DNA from 2 places in the Dietzia sp. DQ12-76 genome. Region 2 is predicted to be linked to the other one. Evidence: riboswitches for the same ligand, from Rfam matches in the RefSeq annotation. Region 2 holds a riboswitch; the other holds the start of a gene.

Region 1 (5,037 bases), on a different contig from region 2:
GGTCAACCGGTCGTGGGGGATCGAGAAGTCGCTCGGCAGCCCCAGTTCGGACCCCTCGTAGATGAAGGAGATCCCCGGCAGGGCCAGTTCCACCAGCAGCATCGCCCGGGCCCGGGCGATGCCGAGGGCGCCGTTGCCGTATCGGGTCACCTCGCGCACGACGTCGTGGTTGGACAACGCCCAGGTGGGGGCGGAGTCGGCGATCCGGGAGGCCTCGAGCGTCGCCTCGATGGCCTCGCGCACCGCGCCGGCCTCGAAGGGCGCGCCGGTGAGCGGGAAGTGGAACGCGAAATGTAGTTCGTCGGGGCGCAGGTACCGGGCGAACCGGTCGGCCGGGCCCACCCACACCTCTCCGAAGGTCGCCGCGCCCGGGTACTCGTCGACGACCGCACGGATCCGCCGGTGGACATCGTGGACGCCGGGCCGGTCCCATCGCGCGTCGCGCTCGTCGACGACGAGTTGGGCGATCTCCACGTCGTCAGGCAGGTCGGCCAGGTCGTCCGGTTTGGCCAGACCGTGCGCCACGTCGATCCGGAACCCGTCGACCCCCAGGTCGAGCCAGAAGCGCAGGGTCTGCTCGAGGTCGTCGCCCACGTCGGGGTGCGACCAGTCCAGGTCCGGCTGCTCGGGCGCGAAGAGGTGCAGGTACCACTGCCCGGGCGTCCCGTCCGGTTCGGTGATGCGCGTCCAGGCCGGCCCACCGAACACCGAGGGCCAGTTGTTGGGCGGCCTGGAGCCGTCGTCACCGAGGCCGTCGCGGAAGAAGTAGCGCTCGCGTTCCGGACTGCCCGGGCCGGCCCCCACCGCCGCCGCGAACCACGCGTGTTCGACGCTCGTGTGATTGGGCACCAGGTCCATGATCAGGACCATCTGCGCGGCGTGCAGCGCCTCCACCAGTCGCCGCAGCGTCTCGACGTCACCGAACAGGGGGTCGACGTCCCGCGGGTCCGAGACGTCATAACCGTGGTCGGCGCCGGGGGACCTCATGATGGGGGACAGCCACACCCCGTCCACTCCCAGCAGTTCCAGGTAGCCGACGTGGTCGATCACCCCCTGTAGGTCGCCGTAGCCGTCCCCGTCGGCGTCGGCGAAGGAGCGCGGGTAGATCTGGTAGAGGACCATGTCCTCCCAGGGCCGCGTGGAGTGGGCCGGCGACGTCACATGCCCTCCGGGGTGTTGACCATCATGGCGGCGGCGCGGGTGAAGTACTCGACCATCGCCGCCCGGTGCTCGTCGTCCAGGGTCTCGCGGTCGATCGTGTCCACCGCGGCGAGCATGTGGGTGAGCCAGGCGTCATGCGCCGCCCGGTCGACACGGAACGGGTTGTGGCGCATCCGGAGTCGGGGGTGGCCGCGCTGCTCGGAGTAGGTGGTGGGGCCGCCCCAGTACTGCTCCAGGAACATCCGCATGCGGTCCTCGGCCGGACCCAGGTCCTCCTCCGGATACAGCGGCCGCAGCACCGGGTCGTCCGCGACCCGCAGGTAGAACTCGTGGACCAGCGCCCGGAAGGTCTCCGCGCCGCCGATCTCGTCGTAGAAGGTAGTGCCGCTCATGCCCCCCATCATGCCCGTGGGATCCGCCAGGGGGACCGATCCCACCACCCGTCGGCCCCGGTCGCCGGGGGCGACGCGGGCGAGGCGGCTGACCTGTGCGCGGCGATAGCACACGAAGTGTTCATCGAGGGTGCATCATCGTTGCAGGCGAGGTTCACTACGGACCCGGTCGCTGATGGTGGACTGGGCACGGGCAGATGAGTGGAGACCGACCATGGGCACAGCCGTGCGCGAGAATTCGGAGTACCGACAACCGGGGTCACGAGCCCCCGTTCGACTCGAACGCGTCCCCGACCCGCACGTCCCGCTGACCGCCGCGCCGCGGGTCCTCCTGCTCAATGCCGGTTACGAGGCCCTCACAGCCCTTCCCGCTCGTCGCGCCGTGGTGATGCTGCTCGGCGGCAAAGCGGTGGTGGTCCATGACCACCCGGACGAGATCCTGGTCCGATCGGTCGACACGGCCGTCCGCGTGCCCTCGGTGATCATGCTCCGCGAGTACGTCCGCATCCCGTACCGTGCGCAGGTGCCCATGACGCGGGCCGCCCTGATGCACCGCGACTCCCACCGGTGCGGGTATTGCAACGCGCGCGCGACCACCATCGACCACGTGATCCCGCGCAGCCGCGGGGGCGCACACGAATGGGAGAACTGTGTGGCCTCCTGCGCGCCCTGCAACCACCGCAAAGCGGACAAGCTCCTCTCCGAGCTGGGATGGGAGCTCCGGGTTCCGCTGGTGGCACCGAGGGGCCGGACGTGGCGGCTCGTGTCCCAACTGCGCGAGATCGGCCCGTACTGGGAGGACTACCTGTACCTCGACGCCGCCTGAGGGCCATCCGGCACGTGTCCGCGGGCACGACCGCCGAGGTGGTTACGGTGTGAGGTATGCCTGTTTCTCCGCCCACTGCCGATAATGCGCCCAACGGGGCCCGGTCGGTCGGAACGACGGCGGAGCACCACGCTCGATGAGTCTGTGGGAATCGGTCCTCCTGGGAGCGATCCAGGGACTCTTCATGTTCATCCCGGTGAGCTCGTCCAGCCACCTGGTGCTGGCGCAGCAATGGCTGGCGGCCGAGGGGTCGCCTCTGCCCGCGCCGGACACCCCGGAGATGATCCTCTACAACCTGGTGGTGCACCTCGGCACGATGGTCTCCGTCGTCGTGGTGATGTGGCGACCGCTCACGCGCCTGCTCAACGGCATCTGGCGCGAACTGGGGCTGTGGCGTCGCAGGCGCACGCTGCGTCACCTGATCCATCTGCGGCTCGCGCTGCTGGGCCTGCTGACCACGGCGATCACCGGGGTCCTGGGGCTGGTCATCCGCGCCTACGGCACCGACGTCTTCGTCACGCCGTGGGCTGTGGCGCTGATGCTGCTGATCACCGGCGTCGTGCTCTGGTGGTCGGACTCGGTCAAGACGACCTGGCGCGGGGCCACCCAGATGACAGTGCTGGTCGCCGTGGTGATCGGTGTCGCCCAGGCGGCGGCGCTCTTCCCCGGCCTGAGCCGGTCAGGGCTGACCATCGCCGCGGCCCTGGCGCTGGGCATGCACCGGCCACTGGCAGCGCAGTTCAGCTTCTTCGTCGCCATACCCACCATCCTCGCCGCCACCGGCGTGCAGTCGCTGAGCCTGCTCGATCCCGCCGCCTTCGACGGCGGGCTCTCGCTCGGGTGGCAGGACTACGTGCTGGGATTCGTGGTGGCCGCCGTCGTCGGTGCGGGAGCGCTGTGGTTGGTGCTACGGCTGCTCTATCGCGGGCATTTCCGGGTCTTCGCGGTGTACGTGGTGGCCCTGGCGCTGTTCGTCCTGGTCACCCAGCCGGACTTCGGTGACGCCCCGCCGGTGGATCAACTGCCGCTCGATCAGGATCAGGTCGCCCTTCACCACCAGTGAGCTCCGGTGCGACTGCCGGGGGTCAAGTCCGTGGGGAGCCCACGCGCAGGGCAGCACCCCACGGCAGCACCCGGGCCGCTCGACCCCAGACCCGTGATCGCGCGGCCCCCGGGCGTCCTGACCAGCCCGTCTGTTATCGTCCACAGTGGAACCGACCGCATCCGGCTTCCCTTGACGGGGACGATCGGATGCCAGGGAACCCGGTGAGATTCCGGGACTGGCGCGCAGCGGTGTGGGGTACCGAACCGACAGGATGCCACTGGAATTCGTTCCGGGAAGGCGTCGGGGAGGGCTGATCCCGAGTCCGAATACCTGTCGGTTCCGCGACATCCGAGCGAACCTCGCGCACAGGTTCCGAAGAGACAAGGCCACCCGTGTACTCCACGTATGGGCCCGTCGGCATGGGGATCAGCGCCCTGGCCGAGCGGGCGCTCGAGGCATCGCCCGTCCCTCATCGATCTCGACCCGACCCCGGCGACCCGGACTGGCGGAGCGTCACCGAGCTCTGCGAACCCGCGACATGGCAGGAGCTCGGTCGGCGATACTCCCACAGTCTGGGGACCCCGCACGCGGCGCCCGGGCTACTGTGCTCGCTCCAGCACTACGCCGGCCGGGCTCTCGGCCTCATGGTGGCGGCGTGGTGTGCGGACGGGACACTCCTGCATCCGGGCCAGGGCCGCTGGTGGGCACTGATCGACCGCGCCGGCGCGACACTCCAGGTGTCGCTGCCCGACACTCCGGTTCTCGGTCGCGAGCAGGACCCCGGCGCACTGGTCGACAGCATCCGGAGTCACGTCGATCCCCTGGTGGATGCGTGCGTGGACGCCGGCACCGTCACACGCAGGGCCGCTCTCGGGGGAATCGCGGCCTCGTGCGCTGGCGCATTCGGGGCCGCATACCGGACCGTGGGGGGTCCACGGCGACGCGCGGTCGAGACGGACGCCGACGTCGTCACCGGCGCGTTCTCCGATCGACCGCTGGTGACGATGATCCGCTTGGGTGGCACGCCCGCGTTGGTGCACGACCGGCATTCGTGCTGTCTCATCCGGTTGGGAGCGCAGAGGTCCGAGTGTGACTCGTGTCCCCGGGTCCCCGAGGCGCAGCGGCGTTCGCGGCAACGGCACCGGCAAGAGCAACAGTTGCGGCGGGACCGTGGAGGCGTCCCAGGGAAGAGCACCCGATGACGGGCCTCGGGGTGGGCGTTCGTCCGAGCCGTCGGTCGCGGCCTGTCACCGACGCGGGCTCGGCCTCGTTCCGTACAGCCCGCAGGCTCCCGCCTGTCCCACTGGCGATCGTGCTCACCGCCCTGACGGCCATCAGCGTGGTCAGCTCGGTCGCCTTCGGTGCCGAGCACATCCCGGTCGGCGACGTGTGGCGGACGGTATGGGCGGCGATCACCGGCGGCGAGGCCGAGCGTGCGCACTCCATCATCATCCTCGACCTGCGGCTTCCCCGGTCGGTGCTCGCCGCGGTGGTGGGTGCGGGTCTCGCGCTCGCCGGAGCTGCGATGCAGACCCTCGTACGCAATCCCCTGGCCGACCCGTACCTCCTCGGGGTATCGGCGGGGGCCGCGGTGGGTGCCACCGCGGTGATCA
Region 2 (5,037 bases):
CATCGAGTCCACGTGCAACCGCGTGGCGGCCTTGGACAAGGCGAAGTCCGAGACCTCCGTGCCGATCACGCGTGCCACACCCCGGACTTTGAGCAGGCCGCCCAGTAGGGCGCCTGAACCACAGCCCATATCGGCGATCGACACCGGCGCCAGGTCGCGGACCACCTCCAGTACCGCGTCGTGACGCAGACTGACCAGGGGACGAGGGGCGGCGGCAGCATCCGAGGCAGCGGCGTCCGGGGTGCTCTCTGCGGCGCGGTCGTCCAGTTCGGCGAGACGGGCCAGGGCGCTCTCGCGAAGATCCCGCTGGCCGGCCAGGTAGCGGTGCGTCACCAGATCCCGCTCCGGGTGCCCGGGCAACCACCGGTCACCGGCACGCAACAGCTTGTCGACCTCGTCCTGGCCCACCCAGTAGTGCTTGGCCGCATCAAGGACGGGGAGCAGGACATACAGGTGACTGAGGGCGTCCGTCAGGCGCACGGACCCGGTCAGCGTCAGACCCACCAGCGGCGCCGCGCCCCACTGGGGGCGGGTGGCGTCGAACGCGATCGACTCGGCCTGGATGTCCCATCCCAGTGGCGCGAACAACCGGCGCACCAGGTCGGGTTCACCGGGCACCGTCGGCAGAGAGATCGTCAGATCCAGGGGAGCCTCGACCAGGTCCTCGTAGCCGACACACTGTCCGTTGAGCGCTGACCGGAACACCTTTCCCATCGCCACCGCCAGCAGCGAGGACGCCACGTACGGGCGGTCGTTGACGTAGTGACCCAGTGCGAAGGCGTCCGCGCGCCCGGATCGTCCGCGGACCAGAGCGACCGCCTCGACTTCCAGCAGCACCGCGGCAGTGCACGACTCCGTGCTGACCTCGGGGTAGAACACGTGCGCCGTGCCCGCGTACACGCCGAAGGATTGCACCTTGTCGGGGTGCTTGTGCAGCAGGAAACCCAGATCACCCGGCGTGGGGAGCGCCTCGGAGCGGCGGGCGGTGATCGTCAGCAACATCCGGCCAGTCTGCCCGAGCCGCCGAACCGGCGCCGCGACGCGGCGTCATTCGTCCCCGTGGGCCGCGTGCGTCCGTGGGGCTCCCAGCACACTGAGGATCTCCCCCACCATGTGGTCCCGCTCGAGCGGATGGCGCAGCGGCAGGTCCCGGTTCAGGCTGTAGCGGTTACGGCGCCCGTCCCGGATGCGCTGGAGGTACCCGGCCTCCTCCAGCTCGGCCACGATCCGCTGGGTGGCCCGCTCGGTGATCCCGACCGCGTCGGCGATGTCGCGCAGTCGCGTCTCGGAATCCTGCGCGATGCACAGCAGGACGTGGGCGTGGTTGGTGAGAAACGTCCACTCCGCCACTGCGTCACCCCGTCTACATCCGGCCGTCACCGACGACTTCCGAGTGCCATGTTGCCTTACGCGAATCCCTGTACGCATGTGGGCACGGCACGGGGGCGTCCCTTCGCGGTGCGGGAGAGGCTCGGCCCTTGGGGGAGAGGTGCGCGTGACACACGACACAGATTTAGCCCATCATAAAACAGGCAATAGAAATCGTGTATTGTTCGTCCTGTTACCACGTCGGGGCAGCGGATCGCGCGCCACCACGGGGTTCCGGTCGTCCCGCGTCGCGGCGACCGGGCTCCGGACTGATCAGGAGACACGCAGTGGACCTCAGCATTCTCGGCAGCCTCACGGACCCGCCGATCCTGTTCTTCTTCCTGGGGCTGTTCGTCGCCGCGGTGCGCTCCAATCTGGAGATACCGGCCCCCGTCACCAAGTTCCTGTCGCTCTACCTGCTGATGGCGATCGGGTTCAAGGGCGGCCAGGCTCTCCGCGAGACCGGTCTGACCGGCCGCGCCGCGGCGGTGATCGGCATCGCTCTGCTCCTGGCCCTGGTGATCCCTGCGCTGGGCTTCCTGGTCCTGCGGCGCAGAGTGAACGAGTTCGATGCGGCCGCCATCGCCGCCACCTACGGGTCGGTCAGCGCGGTGACGTTCATCGCCGCGACGCAGTTCGTGACCGCCCGTGGCGAGGAACCCGGCGGGTACATGACGGTCGCCCTGGTGCTGATGGAATCGCCCGCGATCATCATGGCGGTGCTTCTCGCCACCTGGGCCCGGTCACGTCAACGCTCAGCTCAGATGGCGGGCGACGCGGGGGCCGGAGCCCCCGGTCCCGCGTCGGGGGCACCCCTGTCGATGCGGGCGATCCTGCACGAGGCGTTCACCGACGGCGCGCACCTGCTGCTGATCGGGTCGCTCGTGATCGGCACCATGGTGGGGGCCGACGCCGGCGAGTCCATGTCCCCGTTCGTCAACGACATGTTCAAGGGCCTGCTGGCCTTCTTCCTGCTCGAGATGGGCCTGCTCGTCGCCCGTCAACTCCGCGAGGTCCGCGACGTGGGCCCGTTCCTGATCGGGTTCGGCATCGTGATGCCCCTGATCGGAGCGTCGATGGCGCTGGCCCTGGGTGCACTGGCCGGGCTCCCGGTCGGCGACCTGACCATGCTCGCCGTGCTCGCGGCGAGCGGGTCCTACATCGTCGTCCCGGCCGTGGTGCGCTACGCGATCCCCGAAGCGCGGCCGTCCCGGTACTTCACAATGGCCCTTGCCGTGACGTTCCCGTTCAACATCGTCCTCGGCATTCCGCTCTACTACACCGTCGCCCAGCACCTGGGCGCCTGAGGCGAGGAGATCCCATGAGAGACGTCAAACGGATCGAACTGGTGGTGGAATCCGGGGTCGCCGGGAGGTTCCTCGGCGCGTTGGATTCGCTGGGCCTGACCCATCGCACCGTGATCCCGGGGATCTACGGGCGGGGCCAGCACGGTGAGCGCGGGGGGGACCCCTTCTCCACCTTCGACAACACCTTCGTGCTCGTGGCGGTCGACCCCGACCGGATCGACGAGGTCCTCCGGTCGCTGCGCCCCCTTCTGAAGTCCGTCGGTGGCATGTGTCTGGTCTCGGACGCCCAGTCGGTGCGGTACTGAGCCGGCGCCCGGGAGGGGGCTAGGATCTGCTCAGCTGCGGTGCTCGGGAACCCGGTGTGAGACCGGGGCGGCCCTCGCCACTGTGAACGGATTGATGTCGCAGGTCCTCTGTGCCACTGCTCGCACGCGTCGTGTGGGTGGGAAGGCGGACCGGCGGCGATCCGGTGTATCCCTTCTGGGGTGGACCGGGAGAACCCGTGAGCCAGGAGACCGGCCGTGGCTGCCACCACGAGTGCCCGCGAGGTGACGGGCAGAAAGGTCTCAGACAAATGCATATCGCAGAGGGTTTCCTCCCCTCCGTGCACGCCCTGGCATGGACGGCGGTCGCGGCACCGTTCGTGATCCACGGCGCGCGCGAGGTCATCAGGACGGTCCGCCGGACTCCGGAGGCGGGCGTCCTGCTCGGCGTGGCCGGGGCGTTCACGTTCGTCATGTCGGCCGTCAAGCTCCCGTCGGTGACGGGGTCCAGCTCGCACCCCACCGGCACCGGCCTGGGGACGATCATCTTCCGGCCCCCGGTCATGGCCTTCGTCGCCACCGTCGTCCTGATCTTCCAGGCGCTGCTGCTCGCGCACGGGGGCGTCACCACCCTCGGCGCGAACGTGTTCTCCATGGGGGTCGCCGGGCCGTGGGTCGCCTACGGCGCCTTCGTCCTGTGTCGACGGGTCGCGGTACCACTGCTCGGCGCGGTCTTCGTCGCCGCGTTCCTCGCCGACCTGGTGACGTATCTCGTCACCAGTGCCCAGCTCGCACTGGCGTTCCCGAGCGTCGAGCACGGCCTGTGGTACTCGATGGCCGAGTTCCTCGCCGTCTTCGCGATCACCCAGATCCCGCTGGCGATCGTCGAGGCTCTGATCGTCGTGGTGATCGTCAGCGTGCTCCTGCGCATCGCCTCCCGCGAGCTCGACCTGGTGGGCTTCTTCCGGAGGGCGCGACTCGCCGACGCGGGAACCGTCGCGGATCCCGGGGATCGTACCGATCGGGTCGAGGCCACGGAGACGGTGCGATGAGCGGGAGGAAGCACGTCAGCGTGTGGGTGTTGGTGGGACTGGTCGCCGTCGCGTTCGCGATCACGGTGCTGTCCCTGGTCTACGGCGCCGGGGCGGGCGGTGAGTTCGAGGGTGCGGACGGGCAGGCCGAAGGGGCCATCAGCGAGGTCTCTCCTGACTACGAGCCGTGGTTCGAGCCGCTTCTGCCCGAGCTGCCGGGGGAGGTCGAATCGGGGGTGTTCGCCCTCCAGGCCGGGATCGGCGGCGGGATCGTGGGTTACGGGCTCGGCGTCCTGCGGACACGCAGCAGGCAGCGTCGGGAGAGCGTGCCGGGCGGGGCGACCCCGTCGGCGGCGGCCACGGGTTCGACCGGACACTGACAGACCGGGCGCCAGGTGAACCCACTCGAGCTCGCGGCGTCCCACAACCGCTGGTCGGACCTCCCGGTAGTCGAGAAGCTGCTGCTCTTCGGCGGTCTGCTGGTGGCGGCACTGCTGGTGCCGCCACCAGTGGGTCACGTGGCGATCCTGGCCGTCTGCTGCTTCTGCGCACTGGTGCTGGCCCGCGTCCCCGCCAGGATCTATGTCGCGGCGTTGCTCGCGCCCGTCGCGTTCCTGGTCCTGGGAACCGGTCCGCTCTTCCTAGACCTGACGGAGTGGCGCCTCGTGGTGGATCCGGCCGGGGTCGACACCGCCTTGCGGACCGTGACCAGGGCGATCGCCGCGACGGCCGCCACCATCACCCTGGCGTGCACCACGCCCGTCGCCGACCTCCTGGCCGCTGGCCGGCGGGCCGGACTGCCCGCCCCGCTGGCTCACGTCGTCGACACCACCTACCGTCTCATGGGGCTGCTCATCGACGCCGCCCGCACGCTGCGGCAGTCCCACGATCTCAGGCTCGGACACCGCACCGCCCGGGCCGCGATCACCTCTGTCGGGACGCAGTTCGCCTCGGTCTTCGTCCTGTCCGTCAGGCGGGCACGGGCGATCGACGACGCCATGTCCATGCGCGCCGAGCGCGGCGAGACCGCGGTGCTCGCCGAGACGGACCCGATCTCGGCCACCCGCG

The links. Region 2 has a riboswitch for cobalamin ahead of G6019_RS01815 (energy-coupling factor ABC transporter permease). Riboswitches for the same ligand answer to the same signal wherever they lie in the genome.
Region 1: linked by a shared signal. The riboswitch ahead of G6019_RS02030 (hypothetical protein) and the one ahead of G6019_RS01815 (energy-coupling factor ABC transporter permease) in region 2 are both predicted to bind cobalamin.

What each region holds. Positions count from the first base shown of each region.
Region 1 covers NZ_JAALDV010000037.1:2,323-7,359, forward strand. Annotated here, with positions in the region: gene G6019_RS02010 (glycoside hydrolase family 13 protein) at 1-1,122, opposite strand, end outside; gene G6019_RS02015 (globin) at 1,158-1,553, opposite strand; gene G6019_RS02020 (HNH endonuclease) at 1,768-2,379, shown strand; gene G6019_RS02025 (undecaprenyl-diphosphate phosphatase) at 2,516-3,442, shown strand; cobalamin riboswitch at 3,581-3,776, shown strand; gene G6019_RS02030 (hypothetical protein) at 3,817-4,626, shown strand; gene G6019_RS02035 (FecCD family ABC transporter permease) at 4,623-5,037, shown strand, end outside.
Region 2 covers NZ_JAALDV010000034.1:7,928-12,964, forward strand. Annotated here, with positions in the region: gene G6019_RS01795 (3' terminal RNA ribose 2'-O-methyltransferase Hen1) at 1-1,002, opposite strand, end outside; gene G6019_RS01800 (helix-turn-helix transcriptional regulator) at 1,048-1,350, opposite strand; gene G6019_RS01805 (sodium-dependent bicarbonate transport family permease) at 1,656-2,675, shown strand; gene G6019_RS01810 (P-II family nitrogen regulator) at 2,690-2,980, shown strand; cobalamin riboswitch at 3,001-3,213, shown strand; gene G6019_RS01815 (energy-coupling factor ABC transporter permease) at 3,250-3,990, shown strand; gene G6019_RS01820 (energy-coupling factor ABC transporter substrate-binding protein) at 3,987-4,349, shown strand; gene G6019_RS01825 (CbiQ family ECF transporter T component) at 4,365-5,037, shown strand, end outside.